Linked DNA regions of Labilibaculum sp. DW002. The protein of the gene in region 2 interacts with the protein of the main gene of each other region in a pairwise test. Links are inferred from orthologs where the notes say so. Each region holds a gene or a part of one and is shown on either strand. Other genes may lie near its edges.

Region 1 (5,719 bases), on a different replicon or contig from region 2:
TACTGTTAGCTATTGAGGTTCTTCTGTTCGATGTTGCTACACGACTACTTCCTGAAGCACTTGTTCCAGTTGGCTTATACGTAGACGCTCGACGGTTACCATAACGGTCAGTTGTTCTGGTATAGTTTCTATTTCGATAATAGTTGCTATGTCCATAGTGATTATTGTAGTGTCCATAGTAACTACCATAGTAGCCATGGTGTCCGTAATATCCATGACCATAATGACCATAGTGTCCGTATGAATAATGAGGATACCCCCATCCGAAAGATAGATCCCAATACCAACTGTCTCCAGCTCCCCAACCATAATTATAGGCAAATGAGTTTCCATATCGTATGGTGGAATAGTTATAGCTATTGTAGTTACGATTGAACCAAGTTGGTGTCCACCAAACATTATATCCATCTACATAAACATTCCAGTCAGGGTCTCCAGCTAACCACATTGCAGTATTGTAACCGCTGTTGTTATAACCAAATCCTTGAGGATACATTTGACGTAAGCGTTCTGCTTCTTCTCGATCTCTATCCGATCCGTCAAATCCACCAAGATAGTAACCAGAATCACCTTCATAAATTAATGTGTCAATATTTTCAATTGAATCATCATTTAATATTTCGGTGTATTTTTTTTGTAGTTCAGCAAAATTCCGATCATCTACATTATCAGAAACCGATGTTGGTTCGATTTTTGTTGTCGATTGGTTTGCTGTAGCAGGAGCCAAGGTATTGGCTTTTTTAACTGCAGGGCTTTTAGCTTCTACCTTTTGAACAATTAAGGGAGCTTGGTTAGGGTTGTAATAAATGTCATCTTCATAAACTGCTGATCCCATGTAAGAAGGGGAGCAACTAGTTGCAAAGAGAGCTGTAATTAATAGAATTTTGAAATAGGTTTTCATCGCATGTCCTCCAATAATGAATTATCTAAGATTATTTTTTACTTTTGTAAAGAATTTAATTCACCCTAAAAATAGCAAATACTATACCAAAACAATATAAAATGGCAAAAGTTTTAACCAGTAGAAGCGAAAATTATTCGCAATGGTATAACGACCTAGTAATTAAAGCTGATCTGGCAGAGAATTCTGCAGTTAGAGGTTGTATGGTAATTAAACCATATGGCTATGCTATCTGGGAAAAAATGCAAGCAGTACTTGATGGAAAGTTTAAAGAAACCGGACATCAAAATGCTTATTTTCCTCTTTTAATTCCTAAGTCTTTTCTAAGTAAGGAAGCTGATCATGTTGATGGTTTTGCAAAAGAATGTGCAGTTGTAACCCATTATCGTTTGAAAAATGATCCCGATGGTAAAGGTGTGGTTGTAGATCCTGAGGCACGTTTGGAAGAAGAATTAATCATTCGACCAACTTCTGAAACAATTATTTGGAATACTTACAAGAACTGGATTCAATCGTATCGCGATTTGCCAATTTTAGTTAATCAGTGGGCGAATGTCGTGCGTTGGGAGATGCGTACACGTTTATTCCTACGTACTGCAGAGTTCCTTTGGCAAGAAGGTCATACTGCTCATGCAACAGAGAAAGAAGCACTGGATGAAACAGAGCAAATGATTAATGTATATGGTGATTTTGCTGAGGATTGGATGGCTGTACCTGTATTGAAAGGTAGAAAGACAGAATCTGAGCGTTTTGCAGGAGCATTAGATACCTATTGTATTGAAGCTTTAATGCAGGATGGGAAAGCACTTCAGGCTGGAACCTCTCACTTTTTAGGTCAGAATTTTGCTAAGGCATTTGATGTGAAGTTTGCTAATAAAGAAGGTAAAGAAGATTTCGTTTGGGCAACATCTTGGGGTGTATCAACTCGTTTGATGGGAGCATTAGTTATGGCCCATTCAGATGATCATGGTTTAGTTTTGCCCCCAAAATTGGCTCCAATTCAAGTTGTAATTGTACCTATATATCGTAAGGAACCTGAATTAGCTAAACTAGCAGAGGTGATTGATCCTCTAGTTGCAAAACTTAAAGCTAAAGGTATTTCTGTTAAGTTTGATGATAGTGATAACCGTAAGCCAGGTTGGAAATTTGCTGAGTATGAATTGAAAGGTGTACCATTGCGTTTAGCTATGGGCGCACGTGACTTAGAGAATGGTACAGTTGAATTAGCACGTCGTGATACTTTGACCAAGGAGACGGTTGCTGTTGATGGTGTTGAAGATATGATTGAGAACCTTCTTGAAGAAATTCAGAATACTATTTTCCAAAAAGCACTTGATTTCAGAGCAGAGAAAACAACAAAGGTTGATTCGTACGAAGAATTCAAAGAATTGTTGGAAACGAAGACAGGGTTTTTCTTGGCACACTGGGATGGTACAACTGAAACAGAAGAAAAAATTCAGAGTGAAACAAAAGCAACAATTCGTTGTATTCCTTTTGATAATGAAGAGGAAGAAGGCGTTTGTATGGTTACAGGTAAGCCATCGAAACAACGTGTTGTATTTGCAAAATCATATTAATAACGATGGAAAAATAGATATAATATCAAACAGCCATCAGTTTTCTGATGGCTGTTTTTTTGTATATTTACTATTCATATTTAAACATACGTACAATGAACATACTAAACACCAAAGCGGCAATTCTCTCAACCATTATGGATAAAGCATCCTTAAAGCAAGTTGTTTATAAAAATACGCAAGTGGTATTTGAAGAATTACGAATTGTAGTTAAGAACCTAATTGAAGAATACAATTCAGAATTAGGTGAGGTTGATGAAAATATTCTTTTGGATTTTGAAGACAAAGGCGAATTTGAATACCAGATCAAAATTGCTTCGGATATATTAGTATTTAGTATGTACTCTAACGTTTTTCAGTTCGATCGCGACCATGCTGTTTGGCAAAAAGACTATGTGAAACACAATCCTAATAATGCTTATTCAGGTATTATTAATATCTATAATTTTCTATCCGATTCATTTAAGTTTAAACGTTCAGAGGATTTGGGATATTTGGTGGCACGTATTTTCATCAATCAGGAAAACCATTATATCGTCGAAGGAAAAAGACAATTAGGACTGCTTCAAGCAGATTTGTCAGTAACAAAAGCAGATTCTGATAATCTTCGAAACATAGTTGAGACAGCTATTAATTACTCTTTAAATTTTGATTTATTGGTTCCACCATATGATAATGTGAAAATTATGTCGGTAGCGCAAATGTTCGAAAAAATTCAGAATTCAAAAATTAAAACAGGTAAACGTTTGGGCTTCCAGTTTAAGTCTGACGATGTTTAGCTGAGCTGAGTCTAATTTAGAATGTTATTCGTAATCGAATCTATTCTGATTAATCGATCAATTTCGTAATATTGTAAACGCTTCAAATTTTGGAGCGTTTTTATTTAGATATTGATTTGCCTTGCATTTCTAAAATTTAATAGATTAAAACACACCAATGACTGCTGTAGTAGATAAATTTATAAAATACGTTCAGTTTGATACTGAATCTGATACACAAACAGGATTGACTCCAAGTACACCTGGACAAATGGTTCTTGCTAAAGAATTAGTTAAAGAACTTGAGGAGATGGGAATGAGCCAGGTTTCTTTAGACGAGAATGGCTATGTGATGGCAGTGTTGCCATCGAATATCGAAAAAGAAGTGCCAACTGTGGGTTTTGTAGCTCATATGGATACAAGTCCCGATTTTACGGGGAAAAATGTAAAACCTCAATTCGTTGAAAATTACGACGGAAATGATATTATACTTAATCAGGAAGAAAATATCGTAATGAAAGTTAGTGATTTTCCTGATTTGAAAATGTATAAAGGGCAAACGCTGATTACAACTGACGGAACCACTTTACTTGGTGCAGATGATAAGGCTGGGGTTGCTGAAATTATGACCGCTGTTGAGTATTTAATTCATCATCCTGAAATTAAGCATGGCCCTGTTCATATCGGTTTCACTCCTGATGAGGAAATAGGTCAAGGAGCAGATTATTTTAATGTTAAAAAATTTGGAGCTGATTTCGCGTACACTTTGGATGGAGGTGAAATTGGAGAATTGCAATTTGAGAACTTTAATGCAGCTTATGCGGAGGTTTCTTTTAAAGGACGTAATGTGCATCCGGGAATGGCGAAAGATAAACTGATAAATTCGATGCATATTATGCAAGAGTTTGCAGGGCAATTGCCAAAAGATGAAGTACCTGAGAAAACAGAAAATTACGAAGGCTTCTATCATCTTCTGGGTATGGAAGGATCTGTTGAAAATTCTAAACTTCAATATATCATTCGTGATTTTGATATGGAAGCTTACAATGGTCGTAAAAATAAATTTGAAGCTATTTGTTCTGATCTTTGTGCTAAATATGGCGAAGACAGTGTTTCAATTCAGATGAAAGATCAATACTTTAATATGCGCGAAAAGGTTGAACCTGTAAAGTATATTGTTGATATCGCAGAACAAGCGATGAAAGATGTTGGCGTTACACCTATGGTTGTGCCTATTCGTGGCGGCACTGATGGTAGCCGCTTATCATATATGGGTTTACCTTGCCCAAATATTTTTGCAGGAGGACACAATTTTCATGGACGATTTGAATATGTACCAGTAGATTCTATGCAGAAAGCTGTAGATGTGATTTTAAAAGTTGTTGATTTGATTTCTAAGCGTTAAGTTTTTACTATATATTATAAGGAAAGGCAGCCGATATGGTTGCCTTTTTTATTCCATCAATTTTTCAAACCTTCTACCACCTAAAAACATGGCTTTTAAAATTGGATGAATTTCTTTTCCCAAATCGGTAAGACTGTATTCTACTTTAGGTGGAACTTCCGGATAAACCTTTCGGCTGATGATCCCATCTTCTTCCAGTTCTTTTAGGTTTTTACTTAGCATTCGGTCGCTTATATCAGGCAGAAGCTTTAACAATTCGTTGTACCGCTTCGTACTTTGCATTAGGTGCAAAATAATGGTTGCTTTCCGCTTTCCTTTAACGAAATTGATGAATGTATCAATTGGACAATTGCCTTTTTTCAAATTACAAAAGTTTTTATGTGCTGATAATCAGTAAAACCGAACAAAATGTTAGTAAGCTTACAAAGTGTAAGTTCTTGATTAATAATATAAATGCTTGTAGCTTTGTTGCAAGATAAGAATTTAATTAGGATAAGAAATGGATAGCAAAAGAGAATTTAAAGCACTACGAATTTACGAACAAGAAGGCAAATTCATTAGACGAATTGAGAAGCGGAAAATTGAAGATCTTCCGGAAGGTGAGGTGATCGTGAATGTGAAGTACTCTTCTTTAAATTTTAAAGATGCACTTTCAGTTGCTGGAAACAAAGGCGTAACGAGAAAGTATCCACATACACCAGGAATCGATGCTTCTGGAATTGTAGAACATTCAACTAGTGAAAAGTTCAAGATTGGTGATGAGGTTATTGTGACCTCTTACGACTTAGGAATGAACACTGATGGTGGATTTGGCGAATACATTCGTGTTCCTGCAGATTGGGTGGTTCGTAAGCCTCAGAATTTAAGTCTGAAGCAGGCTATGATTTATGGTACGGCTGGTTTTACAGCTGGTTTATCGGTTGAACGTTTGTTATCTGCCGGGCAAACACCCGAAATGGGACCTGTTGTTGTTACAGGTGCTTTAGGAGGAGTAGGAAGTATTGCAATTGCTATTCTATCATCCTTAGGTTTTGAAGTAATTGCTGCGACCTCTGAAAATGATGGGGGCGAAAAGGAA
Region 2 (8,238 bases):
ATAGAGCCTAATTCACTTAAAGAGATTCCATTTAGAAATAGTTTCGATGATTTTTGCATTGCTCGTTTGGAGGGAGATTTATCGGTTGATGATGAGATTGCTTTTGATCTGTTTTTAGAAAAAAATGAAACATTTAAAAATGAGAGTAATACTTATCAAAAAACGATTTTAATTCCTGATGATAAAGTCGTATTCGAGAACAAGGAAGGGTTAAAAAAGGACGAAAGAAAGATTGCTTTTTGGTGGTATTTCTCAAGAATTGGAGCAGCCGCTTCGGTTTTATTACTTTTTTCCTTGTGGAGCATCTTTTACCAATACGAAGATGTAAACACGGGTATCAAATCAATTTCTCAAGTTCAGCCTGAGCCTACTAAAGTAGAAAAGCTAGTTGTTGAAAAGGTGACTTCTATTGACCCAGAAAAGGATTCTGGTTTTCAAGCAGAAAAAATAAAAGAAGCAAAGAGTTTAGTTAAGGAATTGCAAGAATTAAGCGGTCCTAAAAAGGTTCCTGCAAAAGACTTTGAAAAAATAGTCGAAAAAGTTGCTTTGCCAGTGCTAAGTTCAAATGTAAAGGTCGCAGCTCTTTCGAACAAGGCTAATTTTGAGCCTAAATTAAAAGTGATAGAGAAAGTTTCTATCGAAACAGTTGATCAAAACAATGGATTGGCTCAATTGGGTATGTCTTGGAAATCGAGTGCTCCTAAAAAGAAAAGTTCAGTTTTGTATGCAATTGCAAAATATGGTGTTGATAAAATAGGAGAGATTGCAGGTAAAAATGTGAAACTAGAAAGGACCTATGATTCTGTAACTGAGAAAACAAGATTGAATTTTAAGAGTGAAGGAATCGGTTTTTCAAAAACAATTAAATAAGCCTGTAACTATTCCTCAAGTACTTCGTCTTACCCTTAGAAATAAGAAAAAAATAATGTTATGAAGAAATTACTATTACTAAGTATAGCTTTTTTATTGGTTTTCGGAATTAATGCTCAAGTAGTTGTTGATACTGTAAAAACGGACAGCATTAAAAAGAAGGTATTAATTGAAGATTCTTGGTCGAGCAAAAAGAAGAAATCTGATACCAAAAATAGAACAGAGACAATTTATAAAGTAACCAAAAGCTACGGGGAGGATACTACCAAAGTTAAATTCATGAAAAAAGATGTCGTGAAGGTAGTTGAAAGTGACAATGGGATTAAGGCTAAAATTGGAAAGATTGGTAAGGTTGGTTTTGAAGAAGACCGTGATACAACTAAAATAAGAATTGGAGGCAAGCAAATTAACATTATCGATGGTTGGCATGGTACTCGAATTCGAATTCAAAAGGTACATCCATGGGATTCTGATCAAGATAAATTCTTTATTGATGAAGAAAAAGGTTTTAGAGGACATTGGGCTGGTTTTGAGATGGGTGTAAATGGTTTTGCTGAAGAAGATTATAGTATGTATCCTGCAGAACAAAATGACTTTATGGATTTGGATATGGCCAAGTCTCTTGCCGTAAACTTGAATTTTTTGCAATATGATATAGGCTTGCAAAAAGAACGAAACACCATTGGTTTGGTTACTGGTTTAGGTTTAGAGTGGAATAATTATCGATTCGATCAGAACATAAGTTTGGAAAAAGGTGGTTCTGATTTAATTCAACCATACGCAATTGACTCAGATTGGTCAGTAAAGAAAAGCAAATTAACAAGCTTATATCTTACGGTGCCTTTGCTTCTTGAATTTCAAATTCCAGTTAAGTATAAAACCAGAAGAGTCCACATGTCGGCAGGAGTAGTGGGAGGTTTACGTTTAGGTTCTCATACCAAAATAAAATACAAGTCGAATGGTAACAAACACAAGGACAAAGATCATGACGATTTTAATTTAAATACACTTCGTTATTCTGCGCAGGTACGTGTCGGTTATCGTTCTCTAAACTTTTTTGCTACTTATGGTTTAAATGGACTATTCGAAAAAAATGATGGCCCTGAATTGGATCCATTTACAGTAGGAATTACCTTGATAACATTCTAATACCAAATAATAAATAATATTATGCCAGATTCTTCTAGGATCTGGCATTTTTATTTATATACAGATCAGTTTTGACGAATGTTGAATTATGTGTCATAAAATAGTATATTAGTGGCATGAAAAAGAAATCCCTACTCTTATTTTGTTTTTTTTCTGCTCTTCTTGTCTTACCTACTTTCGCCGGTTTTCAAACAAGTTTGGATAGTTTGAATAAACGTTATGAAAATGTGTACGGCCAAGAGAAATTGGAGACTTTGCTTGAAATGAGTAAGGTTTATTGGGAAATAGAACCTCGAGAAGGAATCGCTAAAGGATTGCAAGCACTTGCTTTGGCTCAAAGCCTAGAATATGATAACGAAATCATAAAAGCGATGTATTATGTAGGAACTGCCTACTACATCGATAACCAGTACGATAACTCTCTGGATTATTTATTGAAAGCATATCGATTTGCTCAAGATCATAAACTTCTAAAAGACATGGCGGATATTAGCCGTCAATTAGCCACGGTTTATTATCAATCAGGAAAATATAGTAAGACGTATACCTATACGCTTGAAGCAAAAAAGATTTATGAAAATATTGATGATAAAGTAGGGATAGCAAGCTGTTTAAATTTGCTAGGACTCTACTACAAGGCGATTGATAGGCATGATCAAGCTTTGGATTACCTGCAAGAAGCTTTGGCTTTGGGTAAAAAAATGGCTCATAGAGTAATTGTTGGTGACGCTCTGAATGATATTGGAAGTTTGTATACCGAAATGGGAGATACCTTAAAAGCGATTCGAACTTATCGTGAAGCTGTTGATTATTACAAATCGAAAGTTCCAAATAATAAAATCGGCTTGTTCGAGTTGAATATGAGTGAATTGTATTTGGATCATGGCGAATTAGAAAAAGCTAAACATCATCTTGATAAAGGATACTTGATTGCCTCTCATTTAAATTCTAAAAGATTATTTCGAGGTTATTACAAGTATTTATCACTCTACTACACCAAATTGGGGAACTATAAAAAGTCAGTTTTGGCGCATCAAAATCTTCAGGCTTATCAGGATTCGATAGCATCAGAACAGTTATCTAATAAAATTGATGATTTGGATTCCAGACACATTGAAGATGTGAAAAATCAAGAGAATCAATTGTTGAGAGACGAAAATCAAACACAACAGTTAGAGATCAATAGACAATATACAGTTGGTTTGCTAATTTTATTAGTCTTACTTGTTGTTATCTTCTTATTGACTTTTAGATATCGAAACAACCTAAAAGACAATGAATTACTGTATTTGAGAAATCGTTTGGTTAGTCAGCATCAGGAAGAGCTCATAGGAGCAATGAAACGTCTCAAAGACAGTGAAGATAAGTTGAGAACTGCCAATAAAACGAAAGATAAAATGTTCTCATTAATTGCTCACGATTTACGAGGATCCATTGGAAATATTAGCAATGGTTTACGCATGATGCTAACCGATAAAGAATTAAACCTAAGCGAAGAGGATAAAACAGAATTTTTGGTGTCTCTCTTTCATTCGGCAGATAACTCATTTGAGTTGTTAGAGAATTTATTGTTTTGGGCAAAGAATCAAACTTCAACCATATCAGCTAATTTGCAAATGGTTGATGCAAGTTCAATAATTAATTCAAACATCGGTTTATTAGCTGAGTTGGCTAAAATTAAATCGATTAAATTATTTACAAGTTCTAATGCTTCTGTAGAAGTATATGTCGATTGGAACATGATCAATACGGTTCTTAGGAATTTGATTTCCAATGCAATAAAATTCACGCACAAAGAGGGAAGTATCGAAATTAAATCGGAAATAGGCGAGTATTTTGTTAAGATTTCAGTAATTGATAATGGTATTGGAATGATGCCAGAACAGATTGAGAATATCTACGAAGGAAAAACTACAGATGGTACTGCAAATGAGAAAGGTACTGGCTTGGGAATTACCTTATGTCGAGATTTTCTAGTGAAGAACCATGGTCAAATGATGGTCGAAAGTGAAGTGGATAAGGGAAGTACTTTTTCGTTTATAATTCCTCGCAGACCAATGGGCAATGATAAATATCTAGAATTTGTTGAAAAAGAGAGCTTACTTTCCTTAGTAAATAATTAAATTTAAAGCTGAAATACACATCAGCTTAAACTAAATTTTAAAATAATGAGACTATTATTAATTAGTAACTCAACCAATCCTGGTGAAGAATATTTAGATTACCCAAAGAATAATATCAAAGAGTTTTTAGGAGATAAACCAATTAAGGCATTATTCATTCCTTATGCTGGTGTTACCGTATCTTTTGATGATTATGAGGCAAAAGTAAAGCATAGATTCAACGAGGTTGGTCACGATATTGTATCTATACATCGTTTTGAAGATCCTATAAAAGCTGTTGAAGAAGCGGAAGCTATTGTTGTTGGTGGTGGAAGCACATGGAACCTTTTACACATGGTTCATAAATTTAATCTAACTGATGCCATTCGTAACAAAGTAATCAATGGTAAAACACCTTATATTGGCTGGAGTGCTGGTTCAAATTTAACTTGCCCTACAATTAAAACGACTAATGATATGCCAATTATTGATCCTCTTGGTTTTGAGGCTTTAAATCTGATCCCATTCCAAATTAATCCTCACTATTTGGATAAAAACCCGGAAGGACACGGTGGAGAAACTCGCGAAGATAGAATCAATGAGTTCTTAGTATTAAACCCTGATATGTATGTAGCTGGTTTAAGAGAAGCAACCATGTTCTTGGTTGAGGATGGCAAAATCAGTTTAATAGGTGATAGAGAGTGCCGTATATTTAAAAATGGTATTGAGCCATATGAATTAAAAGCTTCTGATGATTTTAATTTCTTGATGAAATAAGAATCAGTAAATAATAATTTAGAGCGGTTGAATTAAATTCAACCGCTTTTTTTCATTTGAATTTTTACCTTTGTGCTCTTGTTGGGAATCGCCTCTTGGTTTTCATATTATTTAAAAGATTTCTTAAATGGATTTATTATCATCAAGTTATTTCGTTCTATTTCTAATAGTTGCAATCGGATTTATAATTGGTAACATTAAAATAAAAGGCATCTCTCTTGATGTTTCTGCTGTTATCTTTGTCGCTCTTGTATTTGGCCACTTTGGTGTAAGTATTCCTATTGACATTCAAAAAATTGGTTTAACTCTATTTATTTTCACCATAGGTATTCAAGCCGGACCAGGATTTTTCGAATCCTTTCAAAAAAATGGTAGAGAGTTAATTTTACTAGCTCTGATCTTGGTAGGAAGTGCATCTTTGGTGACCCTTTTATTAGCTATCGTATTTCAAGTCGATATGAATATTGCTATTGGATTATTAACTGGTTCACTAACCAGTACGCCTGGTTTAGCTGCAGCTATTGAAACTACTCAATCACCAATGGCTTCTATCGGTTACGGTATTGCTTACCCATTTGGTGTAATTGGTGTAATTCTTTTTGTAAGGTTATACCCAAAATTAACTGCTGTTAATATTAAAAAAGAGGCTGATAAATTAGAAGAAGAGATTTTAAAACAGAATCCAGAATTAGTCAATAAGAATTTTGTTGTTGAAAATGAAAAGATAGTTGGTAAGACCATACGTGAACTAAAAGTTCGTGCTATGACACAAGCCAACATTACTCGAATAATGCATGAAGGAAAAACAATTGTGCCTTTGCCTACCACAAGACTTGAAAAAGGGGATATCGTAAAGCTAATTGGAACTGAACAAGCTATTGAGAAAGCCAGACTGCTTATTGGAGAGGAAACTCAGGAAAAGATTCCTTTAAGTGTAGATTATGTGGTTGAAAGTATTTTAGTTACCAATAAAGATGTCGTAAATAAGACAATCGGCCAGCTAAATGTATTATCAAATTACAATGCTCGAATCACACGAATCAGAAGAGCGGGTATTGATATTGCTCCTAGTTCAAAATCAATTATTCGTTTTGGAGATAAGCTTATTGTGGCCTGTGGTACCGGGAATATCAATAACGTTCGTCATCTCTTTGGTAACGATGTTAAAAAATTATCCGACACCGACTTTTTCCCAATTGCAACCGGTATCGTATTAGGTGTTTTAGTTGGTAAGCTGAAGATTTCATTTTCGGATGATTTTACCTTCTCGCTTGGATTAACAGGTGGCGTCTTAATGGTTGCCTTAGTGCTTAGTAGAATCGGAAAAACGGGTCCGGTTTTATGGACCATGTCTGGAACAGCGAATCAATTGCTTCGTCAACTAGGCTTACTAATGTTCCTTTCGGTAGTTGGAACAAGCGCAGGTTCACATTTAGTTGAAACATTCCAAGAATCTGGTTTAGTTTTGTTCGGCGTTGGCATAGGAATCACATTAATCCCAATGATTATCACCACATTAATCGGCCACTATTGGCTTAAAATGAACCTTCTTAACTTATTGGGTGCTCTTACCGGTAGTATGACCAGTACACCAGGTTTAGCTGCCGTTGACGGTATGACTGACTCTAATGCTCAGGCTATTGCTTATGCAACAGTTTATCCTATTGCTATGGTTTTTCTAATTGTATGCGTACAACTTGTCAGTATGATATAAATTAAAAAATCCCGAAAAGGAATTCTCTTCGGGATTGATAATTATTTGACGGATTTAAAAATCAACTTCAACTACAACCGGACAATGATCTGAGTGTACGATATCTGCAAGAATAGAAGCTCCTTTTAGCTTGTCACGCAATGGTTCGCTAACCATATGGTAATCGATACGCCAGCCGAGGTTTTTCCCTCTGGAGCCAGCTCTGTAACTCCACCAACTATATTTATCTGGAGATTGATCAAACTCTCTAAAGCTGTCAATAAAACCATTATCAATAAACTGACTTACCCATTCTCTTTCTTCGGGTAAAAAGCCCGATACGTTTTTCTTTTTTTCTGGCCTACTGATATCTATAGGCTTATGGCATATGTTATAATCGCCACCAATAATCAAATTAGGTCTTTCCTTTTTTAATTCAGTAATGTATTCTTGAAAATAGGCTAGCCATTCCATTTTATAATCTTGACGAGGACCTCCAGTAGTTCCCGAAGGGTGGTAAGTACTAAAAACAGAAACATCTCCAAAATCAGCACGAATAGCTCTTCCTTCTACATCATATTTTGGATTGTCAATACCAATAACAACATGATCAGGCTTTATCTTACTCAAGATACCAACGCCACTATATCCTTTTTTTTCTGCAGAAAACCAGTAGCAATGATAACCTAATTCTTCAAAAAGATGAGTTTCGATCTGTTCAGGTTGTGCTTTAGTTTCCTGTATAAGAAGAATATCTGGGTTTTCCTGCTTTATCCAGCCAATGAAATCTTTACCTAAAGCGGCACGAATTCCATTTACATTGTAACTTATTATTTTTCGCATAGCGTATGTTTTTTATTTGGAGTGAATAAAGATAAAAAAGAAAATACCTGATTGGCCAGAATGTGAAAGGAGATTTGTTAAAAAATCAGAAAATGAAAGGAAATAGTCTAAAATTGCTTGGAATCAACTACTTTTGTAATAAAAATAAGCGCATTGAAAGAAGGATTAGTCATAAAATCAACAGGAAGTTGGTATACCGTTAAAACAAGTGATGGAACAATTCATGACTGTAGAATAAAGGGACGTTTTCGTATGGAAGGGATTCGAACAACTAACCCTATTTCGGTGGGCGATATTGTTGAATTTAACGAAGATAAGGATGCTAATGTTATTGTGAAGATTAAAGATCGCAAAAACTACATCATCCGTAAATCAACTAATCTTTCAAAAAGTAGCCAAATTATTGCAGCTAATATCGATCACGCTTTTCTGATTGTAACAGTTAATTACCCTCTTACAACAACAACATTTATCGATAGATTTCTGGCCGCTGCAGAAGCTTATAATATTCCGGTAAACTTGGTTTTTAATAAAGTTGACCGTTATCGTCCAAACGATATGGAAAGATTGGCTGAGTTAAAAGGAATTTACGAATCGATTGGTTACAAGTGTTACGAAATATCCGCAAAAGAAGGTACACACTTAGAAATTATTAGAGAAGCATTAAAAGGCAAGATAAATTTGCTTTCTGGTCATTCCGGCGTTGGAAAATCAACTCTAATCAACCACATACAGCCAGGTTTGGAACTGAAAACAGGTGAAATTTCAGAATCTCATTCTTCAGGAAAACACACAACTACTTTT

The links.
Region 1: the proteins of pepE (region 2) and pepT interact in binary tests that used the Escherichia coli proteins (3 or more experiments, as listed by UniProt). The link is inferred for Labilibaculum sp. DW002 from one-to-one orthologs.

What each region holds. Positions count from the first base shown.
Region 1 is NZ_JAKJSC010000001.1:1,774,591-1,780,309, reverse strand. Bases 2,602-5,527 are described here. They hold pepT (peptidase T), read left to right. Parts: upstream 2,602-3,414; coding sequence 3,415-4,641; downstream 4,642-5,527. Other genes in these bases: L3049_RS06765 (YhdH/YhfP family quinone oxidoreductase), read left to right, coding at 5,141-5,527; L3049_RS06770 (winged helix-turn-helix transcriptional regulator), read right to left, coding at 4,690-5,004; L3049_RS06780 (hypothetical protein), read left to right, coding at 2,602-3,257. In the rest of the region: L3049_RS06790 (hypothetical protein), read right to left, coding at 1-901; proS (proline--tRNA ligase), read left to right, coding at 1,003-2,478; more of L3049_RS06780, read left to right, coding at 2,574-2,601; more of L3049_RS06765, read left to right, coding at 5,528-5,719. UniProt on the Escherichia coli protein: Cleaves the N-terminal amino acid of tripeptides.
Region 2 is NZ_JAKJSC010000006.1:90,670-98,907, reverse strand. The notes cover bases 3,052-6,042. They hold pepE (dipeptidase PepE), read left to right. Parts: upstream 3,052-4,187; coding sequence 4,188-4,898; downstream 4,899-6,042. Other genes in these bases: L3049_RS17850 (aspartate:alanine exchanger family transporter), read left to right, coding at 5,026-6,042; L3049_RS17860 (tetratricopeptide repeat-containing sensor histidine kinase), read left to right, coding at 3,052-4,142. In the rest of the region: L3049_RS17870 (hypothetical protein), read left to right, coding at 1-870; L3049_RS17865 (outer membrane beta-barrel protein), read left to right, coding at 931-2,019; more of L3049_RS17860, read left to right, coding at 2,136-3,051; more of L3049_RS17850, read left to right, coding at 6,043-6,612; L3049_RS17845 (exodeoxyribonuclease III), read right to left, coding at 6,667-7,434; rsgA (ribosome small subunit-dependent GTPase A), read left to right, coding at 7,588-8,238. UniProt on the Escherichia coli protein: Hydrolyzes dipeptides containing N-terminal aspartate residues. May play a role in allowing the cell to use peptide aspartate to spare carbon otherwise required for the synthesis of the aspartate family of amino acids.